4 regions of the Arthrobacter ginsengisoli genome follow, and region 3 is predicted to be linked to each of the others. Evidence: riboswitches for the same ligand, from Rfam matches in the RefSeq annotation. Region 3 holds a riboswitch; each other region holds the start of a gene.
The links. A riboswitch is a leader RNA that binds a small molecule or an ion and turns the genes downstream of it on or off. The one in region 3 is predicted to bind S-adenosylmethionine.
Positions count from the first base shown of each region.

Region 1: it holds a riboswitch for S-adenosylmethionine, as region 3 does, so the genes downstream of both, J2X01_RS13680 (ABC transporter substrate-binding protein) here and metX (homoserine O-acetyltransferase MetX) in region 3, are expected to answer to the same signal.
Region 2: it holds a riboswitch for S-adenosylmethionine, as region 3 does, so the genes downstream of both, J2X01_RS13905 (DUF1737 domain-containing protein) here and metX (homoserine O-acetyltransferase MetX) in region 3, are expected to answer to the same signal.
Region 4: it holds a riboswitch for S-adenosylmethionine, as region 3 does, so the genes downstream of both, J2X01_RS11505 (aminotransferase class V-fold PLP-dependent enzyme) here and metX (homoserine O-acetyltransferase MetX) in region 3, are expected to answer to the same signal.

Region 1 is NZ_JAVDVQ010000011.1:60,430-63,882, reverse strand. Features, by position in the region: gene J2X01_RS13680 (ABC transporter substrate-binding protein) at 1-1,384, opposite strand, end outside; SAM riboswitch class I at 1,480-1,568, opposite strand; gene J2X01_RS13675 (N-acetylglucosamine-6-phosphate deacetylase) at 1,730-2,995, opposite strand; gene J2X01_RS13670 (DUF1206 domain-containing protein) at 2,995-3,453, opposite strand, start outside.
Region 2 is NZ_JAVDVQ010000011.1:115,498-118,950, forward strand. Features, by position in the region: gene cls (cardiolipin synthase) at 1-466, opposite strand, end outside; gene J2X01_RS13900 (aminodeoxychorismate lyase) at 560-1,516, shown strand; SAM riboswitch class IV at 1,601-1,715, shown strand; gene J2X01_RS13905 (DUF1737 domain-containing protein) at 1,810-2,037, shown strand; gene J2X01_RS13910 (rhodanese-like domain-containing protein) at 2,034-2,453, shown strand; gene J2X01_RS13915 (O-succinylhomoserine sulfhydrylase) at 2,454-3,453, shown strand, end outside.
Region 3 is NZ_JAVDVQ010000002.1:250,681-254,133, reverse strand. Features, by position in the region: gene J2X01_RS03225 (MFS transporter) at 1-568, opposite strand, end outside; gene metX (homoserine O-acetyltransferase MetX) at 750-1,919, opposite strand; SAM riboswitch class IV at 1,930-2,045, opposite strand; gene J2X01_RS03215 (bifunctional o-acetylhomoserine/o-acetylserine sulfhydrylase) at 2,168-3,453, opposite strand, start outside.
Region 4 is NZ_JAVDVQ010000008.1:142,110-145,562, forward strand. Features, by position in the region: gene rsgA (ribosome small subunit-dependent GTPase A) at 1-434, shown strand, start outside; gene hisN (histidinol-phosphatase) at 538-1,350, shown strand; SAM riboswitch class IV at 1,442-1,555, shown strand; gene J2X01_RS11505 (aminotransferase class V-fold PLP-dependent enzyme) at 1,590-3,011, shown strand; gene J2X01_RS11510 (class I SAM-dependent methyltransferase) at 3,107-3,453, shown strand, end outside.

The DNA.
Region 1 (3,453 bases), on a different contig from region 3:
CGTACGCGAATTGCCGGGTTCCGAAGAATTCCACGCTGGGGTCCTTCATGGCAGTCGCCAGGAACGCGTTGTCCGCCGCGCGGTTGACCAGCTTCACGCCGATCTCGCGCCACTGCTGCTCGATCAGTTCGAAAGCGGGCTTGATCACGACCGAGTTGTTTGATGACGTGACCGTGACCTCGAGCTTCTGGCCGTCCTTGGCCCGGATGCCGTCGGCGCCAACTGTCCAGCCGGCCTCCTCCAGCAGGCTCTTCGACTTCTCCGGGTTGTAGGCCAGGTCGGCGGAGAGATCAACGAAGTCAGGTGCTTCGCGGTTCAGGATGGAGCCGGCGATTTCGTAGCTGTCGGAGAGCACCGTGTCTTTCAGGGTTTGCCGGTCGATTCCGAGCTGCAGCGCCTGGCGAACCTTCGCGTCGGCGAGCTTGCCGCTGCCGATGCGCACGGCGGCCATGTTTGCCGTCAGGTCGATGCCTTTGGCCGGCAGGACCTGGTTGCCGCTCCCGGCAAGGGAAGTTTCATCGGCCGGCTGCAGGCCACGGACCAGGTCAACCTGGCCGGTCTGCACGGCCCCGGCACGGTGTGCCACCTCCGGCAGGTACTTCACAATGACTTTGTCCAGGTAGGCGGCTCCCTGGTTGGCGGCGCCTTCCGGAGCCCAGGCGTAGTCGGGCCGCTTCGCCAGGACGATTTCCTCATCGGCCTTCTCCGATTCGAAGGTGAAGGGACCCGATCCCGAGATCTTCGCGATGGCCGACTGGCCAGCGTTATCGAGCGTGAGGGTTTTCGGCGAAACGAGTCCGGCGGTGACGGAGGAAGTGGCGCGCAGGAAGTTGGCGTCGGGAGAGGACAGTGTTACTTCCACCTGGTCCTCGCCGATGACCTGTGAGGACTGGTACGTGGAGAAGTCAACGTTGGGCTGGATCTTGGCGCTCTCGATGCCTTTTCCCAGCGCCTCGAAGTTGGCCTGGACCGCCTTGGCGTCCAGCGGCGTTCCGTCACTGAAGCTCACTCCCGGGCGGATCGTGAAGGTGAACTTGGTCTGATCCTCGCTCGCGGTGAACTTGCTGGCGATCCAGGGGACCAGTTCGCCCTTCTTGGCATCGAAATAGGTCAGCCGGTCCAGCACGCTGTTCAGGACGTTGGCCTTTTCGTAGAAGCGCGCCGCCTGGGTCTGGAAGTTGTTGATGGGGGTGACTTCGGCGAACACGAACGTTCCGCCCTGCACCGGCGTTCCATCCTGGCTTTGCGCTGCCGGGGTACCGGCCGTGTTGGCGCCGCAGGCGCTCAGGGCCAAGGCCGCGGCTCCCATCAGCGTCAGCAAACGCAGCGGGCGGCGTTTTGCTTTTGCGTTCGTAGTGGCCGGGCGCGATTCGTTGGTATCCATCGTGGATCCTCTCGGTCATGACCGAGGAACTCCAGAATCACCGGTCCCCCCAGCCGACGCGGCGCGCCGGTTGGTGGAACGTGGGATCTTGGCAATCTCCATCGGTCCTGGCATTAGCACCGTGCCCGAAGGGTGGTTGCTACGGCGTCATCGAGCCAGGTCTCTCAGCCGATCTGGATGGTTGTTTATTCGCCCAGGAGGACTTTTGTCGTTGCCGCAACCGTTCCGGGTCGAGGCAAGATCCACTTTGCTGCAGAATCTTCGATTTCCCAACAATTGCGACACGTTCTGCAATAAACGATTCCCGGAGAGCCACATCACCGCCGCATGGCGTCATGAGCCTGGTCAGGTGGGGCGCACCAGGGGTTGCCCGCCGCGCAGGACCGCAACCAGCCCGAACTCCCGGTCCACCGCCAGGATGTCGGCGCGCAGGCCCGGCCGCAGGCTCCCGATCTCGGTTTCGAGGCCCAGGATTCCCGCCGGTATCAGGGTCGCAGCCTTAACGGCGTCTGCGGGTGCCACCCCGGCCTCGATGGTCCGGCGGACCACTTCGAGCAGCGTGGCCGTGCCGCCGGCGAGGGCACCGCTGCCCTTCAGCGTCGCCACGCCACCGTGCACCACGACGGCGGAGCGGCCGAGCTCGTAGTCGCCGTCGGGCAGGCCGGTCGCCGCCATCGAATCCGTGACCAGGATGATGTTGTCGGCGCCGACCAGCCCGAACACCATCCGGACGGTCTCGGGGTCGAGGTGGACGCCGTCGCCGATGAGTTCCACGGCAACGGTGCCCTCCGCCGCGAGGCGCAGGCACGCCGCCGCAGCTCCGGGGCTCCGGTGGTGCAGCGGCGGCATGCCGTTGAACAGGTGCGTCACTGTTGGACGCCGGCCGGGCGGCGTCCCCAACGACGCGCCGGAGCCGGCCGTGGGGGACCCGGCGGACGCGGTGACGGCCGTGCCGGCCCGCAGTGACTCCGCCGCGTCCGCCAGCGAGCCTGCGGTGGTGCGGGCGTCGGCGTCGGTGTGGCCCAGCGACGGTATGACACCGTTTCCGGTGAGCATGCTGACCAGCTCGCCGGCTCCGGGCAGTTCCGGCGCATACGTCATCGACTTGAGCGTGCCGCCGGCCGCGTGGAGCAGCCGGCGGAGCAACGCCGGATCGGGGTTCCGGAGCCACTGCGGGTTCTGCGCCCCGCAGCGGGCCCGGGACAGGAACGGGCCTTCGGAGTGGATGCCGGCGATGAGCCCCTCGTCCGCGAGCGGCCGCAGCACTCCGATTCCCCGGATCAGATCCTCCGCCGACGCCGTCACGAGGCTGGCCAGCAGCGTCGTTGTTCCGCTGCGGTGCAGGAAGCCGGCAGCGTCGCGGCACAGCCTGCTGTCGCCGGTGGGAAAGCCGCCGCCCGCGGCGCCGTGGCAGTGGAGGTCAACGAGCCCGGGAAAGATCGAGCTGCCCGGCGGAAGGTCGAGCTCCTCGGCGCCGCGGAAGCCGGCAGCGTTGAAGCCGCTCCGGGGCCCGGAGTAGGCGATCCTTCCGTCGGCCACCGCCACAACTGAATCAGCCGCAGCGTAGCCGTCCGAGATCAGGGTTCCGGCCAGGACATAGGCGTCCGGCATTACATCTTGGCGAGTTTGGCCCGCACCATCATGAAGATCCCGTAGCAGATCAGGCCGACGCCGACGGCGGCCAGCATGTAGATGCCGAACGGCTGGTCGCGGAGGGCCTTCAAACCGCCGTCGAGCCCGGTTGACTCCTCGGGGTGCACTTTGATGGTGGCGATGATGACCAGCAGCCCCACCAACAGCAGGGCGATGCCTTTGGCGGCGTAGCCAACGACGCCGAGGATGGTCACTGCCGAGCGCGCCCGCGGCGAGGCCGGGAGCCGGAGGTGTTTGGCGAAGGACTGCCGGAAGCCCCGGATGGCGTAGACGATTCCGGTGATCGCCACGGCGGCGCCGATGGCGAGCAGGAGCAGATAGCCTCCCGGGGCTTTCATCACGGACGCCGTGAGGTCGCTCGTGGAAGTGGTGTGGTCCTTGCCGGCGCCGTTGGCGAAGGAGTACAAGGTGATGGC
Region 2 (3,453 bases), on a different contig from region 3:
GGATGTAGAACTCGGCGTTGACGAAGGACTCGGCCTCACGGACGGCGGCGGCCATTGCCTTGATCGAGTCCGGGTAGCCGGGCAGGAGCTCGACGTGGTTGCCGTCCACCATCGGCAGCGAGCCCAGGGTCTTGTTCAGCTCGGCCGCGGAGGCCACCCATTCCGGGCCGTCGTAGCGGCTTTCCACCATCGCCAGTTCGGAGGTGCCGGCGCGCACCCGGGTGTTGACGGCGTCCTGCTGCGCCCGCCGCTTGCGGGAGAGCCGGAAGTTGCCAAACAGCAGGAACAGGACCAGGCCCAGGGCCGGGACGAAGAAGATGATCAAAAGCCAGGCCATGGCGGTGGTGGGGCGGCGGTTTCCGGGGATGATGCCGAGGGCCAGCACACGGATCGCGAGGTCAACCACGGTCAGAATCAGGATCACCCAGGACGGAAGCGATTCCGCCAGCGAAAATGGCCACAGCACAGGCGAACCCCTCAAGCTCCAGACCCGCGGAACAGTTCCGGAACGGGCACCCGTCAAATCCTAACCCGCGGCACGCCGCACTAAGCTGAAGCCATGACTTCTCCTGCCGCCGCGCCCGTACCGGTGCTGGTCTTCCTCGATCCCGCCTTCCACGACGGCCGGCTGGCCGACGCCACCAAGCCGCAGCTGATGGCGACGGACCAGGGTGCCACCCGCGGGGACGGTGTCTTCGAATCGCTGCTGGCCGTGGGCGGGAGCCCCCGCAAGCTCCAGGCGCACCTGAACCGGCTGGCCGGGTCCGCCCGGCTGCTGGAACTGGACATCCCGGCGGAGGAAGCCTGGCGCCGGGCGATCACGACGGCGGTCAGCGAATACCGGCGCGGGCACGTGCCGGGCGCCGCGACCAGCGATGACGACGAGCTCGTCGTCAAGCTCCTCGTGACCCGTGGCGTGGAAGGGGCGGCCACACCCACCTGCTGGGTCCAGGCCTCGGCCCCCGGACCGGCCGGCAGGCGGCAGCGCGAAACGGGAGTCGACGTCATCCTGCTGGACCGCGGCTACGACAGCGAAGTCGGGGAACGGGCCCCGTGGCTGCTGATGGGCGCCAAGACACTCTCCTATGCCGTCAACATGGCCGCACTCCGCTACGCGCATGCCCAGGGCGCAGACGACGTCATCTTCACCTCCGCGGACGGCCGCGTGCTGGAGGGCCCGACGTCGACCGTTTTGCTCGCGCACCTGGAGACGTCCGACGACGGGAGCGGCGGGGTCCGTACTGTTCGGCGGCTCATTACCCCCCAGCTCGACAGCGGGATCCTGCCCGGCACCTCGCAGGGTGCCCTGTTCGCCGCGGCCAAGGCCGCCGGCTGGGAGCTGGGCTACGGCCCGCTGGAGCCCCGGGACCTGTACGACGCCGACGCGGTCTGGCTGATCTCCAGCATCCGGCTGCTGGCGCCCGTCAATCACATCGACGGCAAGGAGATCGGCACCCCGGAGCTGCGCCGGCAACTCACGGCGGAGCTCAACGCGCTCTACGCCACGATCGAGTAACCACCCGCGTTGCCTGGCGGAGCGTTACTTAGCATGACGGCTGCTGCTCTGCGGGCCGGCGTCCCAGGTGTTACGTTTTTTGTGAGTAATGAGACCCGGCGCCAAGCCCTGACTGGCCGGTCGGCAACCCTCCCTTTCGCGGCGGGGTGCCTCAGGTGAATACTCGGCATATCGACCATTCGAGCTGCAAGCGTGAAAGAAGGAGATCCGTCGTGCCTGACGCGTCCGCCCCCGCTGTCCCCGTTACAGCGCCAGTCCCGTCCCTCGTAACCCCCGGTGCCGCCGAGGAGAAACTGGCGTACCGCCTGTTCACCGGCCCCGATGACCGCGCCTTCTGCGAGCGCGTCTCGGCCGCCCTGGCCGACGGCTATGTGCTGCACGGCAGCCCGGCCGCGACGTTCAACGGCAGCAGCGTCATCGTGTCCCAGGCCGTTGTCCTGCCGGCAGCCATCGCCAGCGCCGATGCCGCCGTCGCTAACGCAGTGGATGACCTTGAGTTCGACGGCGAGGGCCACGCGTGAGCTACGCCGGGGACCTCAGCCCGCACGAGGCCTGGGCGAAGCTTGCGGAGGGCGCCATCCTGGTGGACGTCCGCACCGAGGGCGAATGGGCCCACATCGGCATCCCGGACACCACATCCGCGGGCGGCAAGCGGAACGATCCGCTCTTCATCCAGTGGAATCTTGCCGGCGGCATCCCCAACGCGCGGTTCGTTGAACAGCTGAAACTCCAAGTCCCCGAAGGGGACGGCACCGAGCTGGTGTTCCTGTGCCGTTCGGGCGCAAGGTCCATCGCCGCAGCGACCGCCGCGACGGAGGCCGGATTCACCTCCTTCAACGTCCTGGAAGGCTTTGAAGGCGAACCGGACCGGTACGGCGAACGCACTGTCAACGGGTGGAAGAACCGCGGCCTGCCCGCCAACCCCGGGAAGCACTAAGTGGGCTTCAACCCTGACGCCGCCGGCTGGGGCGCCGACACCCAGGCGGTCCGCGGCGGGCTGGACCGCACCGGCTTCCAGGAAACGTCCGAGCCGATCTTCCTGAACTCCGGTTTCGTGTACGAATCCGCGGCCGCCGCGGAGCGCGCCTTCACCGGCGAGGACGAGCGGTTCGTGTACTCCCGCTACGGCAACCCCTCGGTGGCCACTTTCCAGGAACGGCTCCGGCTGCTCGAAGGCACCGAGGCCTGCTTTGCGACCGCCTCAGGCATGTCCGCGGTCTTCACCGCGCTCGGCGCCCTGCTGGCCGCCGGCGACCGGGTGGTCGCGGCCCGTTCGCTGTTCGGTTCGTGCTTCGTAATCCTCAACGAGATCCTTCCCCGCTGGGGTGTGGAGACGGTCTTCGTGGACGGCCCGGACCTGGCGCAGTGGCGGTCTGCGCTCTCGGAACCGACGACGGCAGTCTTCTTCGAGTCGCCGTCGAACCCGATGCAGGAAATCGTGGACGTCGCGGCCGTGAGCGAACTGGCGCACGCGGCCGGGGCGAGCGTCGTCGTCGACAATGTCTTTGCCACTCCCCTGCTGCAGCGCTGCGGGGAGCTCGGCGCGGATGTGATCGTGTATTCCGGGACCAAACACATCGACGGCCAGGGCCGCGTGCTCGGCGGCGCGATCCTGGGCACCAGGGAGTTCATCGAGGGCCCGGTCAAGCAGCTTATGCGACACACCGGCCCCGCGCTCTCGGCCTTCAACGCGTGGGTGCTGACCAAGGGGCTGGAGACCATGGCCCTGCGGGTGAACCACGCCTCCGCCTCGGCGCTGCGGCTGGCCGAATGGCTCGAGGAACAGCCCGCGGTCAACTGGGTCAAGTACCCGCTGCTGCGCTCCCATCCGCAGTTCGAGCTGGCCGCCCGGCAGATGAAGGCCGGCGGCACGGTGCTGACCTTCGAGCTGTCCCCGTCCGCCGGGCGTTCCGCGAAAGAGGCCGCCTTTGCGCTGC
Region 3 (3,453 bases):
ACAGCGTGGCGGACAGGGTGAACAGCACGCCGGTGGCGAGCAGGTTGCCCATCGGGACGGCCGACTGCGGCCAGGAGGACCAGAAGCCGCGGGACTTGCTGGGGCTGTGCTCGGCCACGAGGAGGACGGCGCCGCCCCACTCACCGCCGACGGCGAAGCCCTGGACGAAGCGCAGGAAAACCAGGAGGGCCGGGGCCCAGTAGCCGATCTGCTGGAACGTCGGGAGGCAGCCCATCGCGAAGGTGGCAACACCGACAAGGATGATGCTGAGCTGGAGCAGCTGCTTGCGGCCGAACTTGTCACCGAAGTGGCCGAACACGATGCCGCCGATCGGGCGGGCAACGAAGCCGACGGCGTAGGTCACGAAGGCGGCGATGATGCCGTCGAGCTCCGTGCCGGAGTTCGGGAAGAACAGCTTGCCGAAGACGAGGGTGGCTGCGGAGGCATAGAGGAAGAACTCATACCATTCCACGACGGTGCCGGCCATGGAGGCCGTTACTACCTTTTTCAGGCCGGACGATTTGACGTCTTCCTCGTCCGGGCGCCTGGCGGCTTTTTGCGTACTCATTTCGACTCCTTCGGTGTCGTCGTCGACACCCTATGGACCTTTGGGCAATGGACGCGGCGTGATTTGTGACACGCGGCATCATTCTCAATGAGTATGGGCGTTCCAGCCCTAGGCCTCAACGGCCATTAGTGCAGAGCGCATCTGCAAAAATGCACACCAGGCGCCGTTTTTGATCGGCAGACTAGCCGAAGAAGTGCTGCCGAAGCTGGCTGGTGAGCTGGCCGATCTCGGTCAGGAAGCCGTCGTGTCCGATCGGCGCCTCGATGGTATGCACGGCAACCTCGCCCGGCAGGGCCTCGGCGAGCGCGTGGGACTGGGCAGGGAAGTACAGCCGGTCGGAGTCGACGGCCGCCACGATGAATTCTGCCGTGGCCGGAGCCAGCGCCTCCGTGAGTTCGCCCCGGCCCCGGCTGATGTCATGGCTCATGAGCGCCTCGGTGATGGCGATGTAGCTGTTCGCGTCGAAGCGTCGGACCAGTTTGTTGCCCTGGTGGTCGAGGTAGCTCTCGACCTGGTAGCGTCCGCGCCCGGCGAGGGATCCCGCTTCCAGCGGAGCCTCGGAGTCCTGGGCGTTCCGGCCGAACCGCCCGTCGAGCTCTGCGGCCGAGCGGTAGGTGATGTGGGCAATCCGCCGGGCCAGGGCGAGGCCGGCTTCCGGTTCCGGACCGCCGTAGTAGTCCCCGCCCTTGAAGTTGGGGTCCTGCCGGATGGACAGCGTCTGGGCCTGGGCGAAGGCAATCTGTTCGGCGGTACTGCTCGCCCCGACCGAAATCACCGCGCAGCGCTGCACGCGTTCCGGATAGCTGACGGCCCACTCCAGGGCACGCGCCCCGCCCAGCGAGCCGCCGATAACGGCGAACCAGCTGCGGATGCCCAGCGCGTCCGCCAGCCTGGCTTCGGCTTCGGTCGTGTCCCGGAGCGTGACGAGCGGGAACCGTGATCCCCAGGGTTTTCCGTCGGGAGCCGTCGACGAGGGCCCGGTGGAGCCGTAGCAGCCGCCGAGGATGTTGATCGAGATGACGAAGTACTTCTCGGTGTCCACCGGAGCACCGGGGCCGGCGAGCTGCTCCCACCAGCCGGGCTCGTCGCTGGCGCCCCGTGTGACGTGGGTGTCCCCCGTCAGCGCATGCTCGATCAGGACCGCGTTGGACCGGTCCGCGTTCAGGGTCCCCCACGTCTCGTAGCCGAGGGTGACATCCGGCAGCCGGGCGCCGGATTCGAGTTCCAGGTCGCCGATCCGGAGATACTGGACCGTGCCGTCCGGGACAGCGGCCGGGTCAGCCGGGACCGGGGCATGGGGGTGGGTGGTCTTGCTTACTGGTGCACCCTGGCGGGCGGCGGCAATCGTCATCTGGTACCTCACTTCGCGCTTGCCCACCGTCAGTTGACCGGCGGGCCAGGTCTTCACCCGGGGCACCCCGCCGCAAAAGGAGGGTTGCCGGCCAGCAAGCCGGGGCTGTCGCTGGCGCTCATGACCTTTATTGAGTCTACGAAATGCGGCGGCCCGGTGGCGAAGATTGTGACGCCCGTGTGACTCCCCCGCGTTTGAGGGGCCCGACGCCCGGGCAACAAAGCCGGAGCGCCGGGCGCCGGTGATGCTCAGGCGGTCTTGGCCGCGCGGAATCCGGCGTCAAGATCGGCAAGGATGTCGTCGATGTGCTCGAGGCCTACCGAGAGCCGCACGAGACCGGGGTTCACGCCGGCGACAGCCTGCTGCTCCGGGGAGAGCTGGCTGTGCGTGGTGGACGCCGGGTGGATGACCAGGGAGCGCACGTCGCCGATGTTGGCCACGTGCGAGTGCAGTTCCAGCGCGTCAACGAAGCGCTTTCCGGCCTCGGCTCCTCCGGCGATGTTGAAGGAAACGACGGCGCCGGTCCCCTTGGGCCCGTACTTGCGGCCGCGCTCGTACCAGGGGCTGGAGGGCAGCCCCGCGTAGGCGACGGATTCGACGTCGTCCCTGGCCTCCAGCCATTGCGCCACCCTGGTGGCGTTGGCGACGTGCCGCTCGACGCGCAGGCTCAGGGTTTCGATGCCCTGGGCGATGAGGAAGGCGTTGAACGGGGAGACCGCCGAGCCGAGGTCGCGCAGCAGCTGGACGCGGGCCTTGAGGATGTAGGAGAGATTGGCGCCGAGTGCACCGTCCGCGCCGAGGTCGCGGGCGTAGACGAGGCCGTTGTAGGTGGGGTCGGGGGTGTTGAAACCGGGGAAGCGCGCCGGGTCCTTGCCGAAATCGAAGTTGCCGGAGTCCACAATTACGCCCGCGATCGCCGCGCCGTGGCCGCCCAGGTACTTCGTGGCGGAGTGCACGACGATGTCCGCACCCCACTCGATGGGCCGGATCAGGTACGGGGTGGACAGCGTGTTGTCCACGATCAGCGGGACACCGGCCTCGTGCGCCACCTCCGAGATGCCCTCGATGTCCAGCACGTCCTGGCGGGGGTTGGAGACGACTTCACCGAAGAACAGTTTGGTGTTGGGCTGCACGGCGTCACGCCACTGCGCCAGGTTGTCAGGGTCCGCGACAAACGTGACGGAGATGCCGAACTTCTTCAGGGTGTGCGCCAGCAGGTTGTACGTACCGCCGTAGAGGCTGGGGCTGGCCACCACATGGTCGCCGGCCTCGGCGACGTTGAGGATCGCGAAGGTCTCCGCTGCCTGCCCGGAGCTCAGCAGCAGTGCCGCGAGTCCGCCTTCCAGGCTGGCCACCCGCTGTTCCACGGCGTCCTGGGTGGGGTTGCCGATCCGGGTGTAAATGGGAGCCAGTTCGGCCAGGGCGAAGCGGTTGGCGGCGCTTTCAGCGCTGGGGAAGACGAACGACGTCGTCTGGTAGATGGGCAGCGAGCGGGCGCCGGTGGCGCTGTCCGGCTCCTGGCCGGCATGGATCT
Region 4 (3,453 bases), on a different contig from region 3:
TGCTGGGCCATTCCGGCGTCGGCAAGTCCACCATGGTGAATGCGCTGACCGGCGCCGAGCGCGCCACCGGCGGCGTCAACGCCGTCACCGGCCGCGGGCGCCACACCTCCTCCTCGGCGCTGGCCCTTAAGGTCAACGATGCGCCCGCGGGCAGCTGGATCATCGACACCCCCGGCATTCGCTCCTTCGGCCTGGCCCATGTGGACCCCGACCGGATCCTGCACTCCTTTCCGGACCTCGAGCCCGGAACCGACGACTGCGAGCGGGGCTGCAAGCACGATTCCAGCGCCGTCAACTGCGGCGTGGACGCCTGGGTGGCCGCCGGCCATGCCGGCGAATCCGGGCCGGCCCGGCTTGGCTCACTGCGCCGGCTGCTCGGGACGGACCCGCGGATGGAAGCCCAGGACGTCAAGGAACTCGGCACCGTCTCCTGAGCGTGCCTTCCGGAGCGCTGCCCGGGGCCGCGCCGGGCAGCATCCGGCGGCGCAGCAACGTGGCCTCCCGCCCCGCCGTCCGCTTTGGCGGTAGTTTGGAACCATGAGTCAACCCGCTTCGAGCTACAACGATGACCTGCGCCTTGCCCATGTCCTGGCAGATTCCGTAGATTCCCAGACCATGAGCCGCTTCAAGGCGCTCGACCTTCGGATCGAGACGAAGCCGGACCTGACCCCGGTGACGGACGCCGACAAGTCAGCCGAGGAAGCCATCCGCGGCCAGCTGTCCCGCTCCCGGCCGCGCGACGCCGTCCTCGGGGAGGAGTTTGGCAGTTCCGGCCACGGCTCGCGCCGCTGGATCATCGACCCGATCGACGGGACCAAGAACTTCGTCCGCGGCGTCCCCGTCTGGGCCACCCTGATCGCCCTCGTCGACGAGGGCGAGCCGGTCGTTGGCGTCGTGAGCGCCCCGGCACTGGGCAAACGCTGGTGGGCCGCCAAGGGCGCCGGAGCCTATATGGGCCGGTCGCTGGCGGCCGCCACCCGGTTGAAGGTCTCCAACGTCTCCCAGCTCTCGGACGCCTCGTTGTCCTACTCCAGCCTCGGCGGATGGAAGCAGCGCGGCAACCTCGATGAATTCCTCGGCCTCACCGAGGAGGTCTGGCGCACGCGGGCCTACGGCGACTTCTGGTCCTACTGCCTGGTGGCCGAAGGCGCCGTCGACATCGCCTGCGAGCCCGAACTGAACCTCTACGATATGGCCGCGCTGGTCCCGATCGTGACGGAGGCCGGCGGACGCTTCACCTCGCTCGAAGGCGAAGACGGCCCCTTCGGCGGCAACGCCCTCGCCACCAACTCCATCCTGCACTCGGAGGTCCTCAAGCGCCTCAACCCGGGTCTGGACGACCTGCTGTAGCAACGGCTCCCGGCGGCGGCTGCGTAACAAACAGCTTCATATTCGGCCCGCACCTTCCCGCCGGAACGGGGAATGTCCTAGGCTCGAAAAAGGTCACGAGTGCCAGCGCGAAACCCCGGTTTGCTGGCCGGCAACCCTCCATTCGCGGTGGGGTGCCCCGGGTGACGACCTGGCCGGTCCGGAATGGACCCGGCAAGCGCGGATCCCCGGTATGTGGGGTCCTTTTCAAGCGAGGTCCCATGACAACTGTCACTTTTCCTGCCACTGCCGGCGCCGGTTCTGATGCCCGGTTCGCCGTCGCCCGCCGGCCACTGGCCGCGGTGACCGGTGCCGAGATCCAGGCACCGCTCATTCAGGGCGGCAACGTCCGGTACGCCAACCTGGACTATGGCGCCTCGGCCCCGGCCCTGTCCGTGGTCTCGGCCTATCTCAACGAGATCCTGCCGTACTATGCGAGCGTCCACCGCGGCGCCGGCTATGCCTCGCAGATCAGCACCTCGGTGTACGAGAACGCCCGCACGATTGTCCGCGATTTCGTGGGCGGCCGCCCGGACGATGCCGTGATCTTCACCCGGAACACCACCGATTCCCTGAACCTGCTGGCCGGCTGCCTGCCCAAAGCCGACGGCGTGCACACCGGTGAGGTGCTCTACCTCGACATCGAACACCACGCCAACCTGCTGCCGTGGCAGCAGGTGCCGCACCGCAGTGTCATCGCCGCCGCCACGCTCGCCGGCACACTGGAACTGCTCCGGAAGGAACTCGCCTATGGCGGCGTCAGCCTGCTGGCCGTCACCGGGGCTTCCAACGTCACCGGCGAGATCCTGCCGATCCGGGCACTGGCCGCCCTGGCGCACGAATATGGCGCCCGGATCGTCGTCGACGCCGCGCAGCTTGCCCCGCACCGGCGGATCGACATCGCCGCGGACGACGTCGACTATCTCGCCTTTTCGGGGCACAAGCTCTACGCACCCTTCGGCGCCGGTGTGCTGATCGGCCGTCCCGACTGGCTCGACGCCGGCACACCGCACCTGGCCGGCGGCGGAGCCGTGCAGGACGCCCGGGTCGATGCGGTCAGCTGGACCACCGGTCCGGCCCGGCACGAGGGCGGCTCCCCGAATGTCCTCGGCGCAGCCACGCTGGCCCGCGCCACGCAGGTGATCGCCGATCTGGACGTGGAACAGTGGCACGCGCACGAAAACGCCATCCGGTCCTTCCTCGTCGAAGGCCTCAGCCGGCTCGACGGCGTCAGGGTCCACCAGATCTTCTCGGACAGCGCTTCCTTCGATGCACCCGCGGGCACCGGGACGATCGGCGTCGTCAACTTCTCGCTCGAAGGCTACGACGCCGGCCTCGTGGCGGCGTACCTGTCGGCAGAACACGGCATCGGACTGCGTGACGGCCGCTTCTGCGCGCACCCCCTGCTCCGGCGGCTCGGTCTGCCGGCCGGCTCGCTCCGGGCCAGCTTCGGCCTGGGTTCCCGGCTGGAGGACGCCGAGCGGCTGCTCGCCGGGATCCGGGAACTGCGCCAGACCGGCCTCGGTTGGGACTACGTGGTGGATGCCGGACGTTGGGTGCCGGCCAACGACACCCGCAGCTACCCGCACTGGGCGCCCAACACACCGGGCACCGCCGGCGCCGCCCCCTGCACGCTGGACTGACAGGGCGGCGGCTGCACGACCCTTGGAAACACCGACCGTGCCGCGTGCGGTAAATTCGAGAGGTACCCATCCGGACCTGCCGAAGGAGATCACACGTGGCACGCGGCGGCCCCAAACTGTACCAGGAGCGGCGCCGGGAACTTGGGCAGAGCTTCCAGGACGGCGGGGAACACTACGAACGCGTCCGCCCGGGCTACCTGGGCGACTCAGCCGACTGGCTGATCCCCGCCGGCGCGAAGGACGCCGCGGATCTCGGCGCGGGAACCGGGAAGTTCACCGCGCTGCTGCTTGAGCGCGGCCTGCACACGGTGGCGGTGGATCCGTCCGCCGACATGCTGGCACAGCTGCGCCGGGCACTTCCCGGCGTCGCCGCCGTCGAGGGCTCAGCCGAGCAGAGCGGGCTGCCCGCCGCGGCTTTCGACCTGGTCACCGTCGCCCAGGC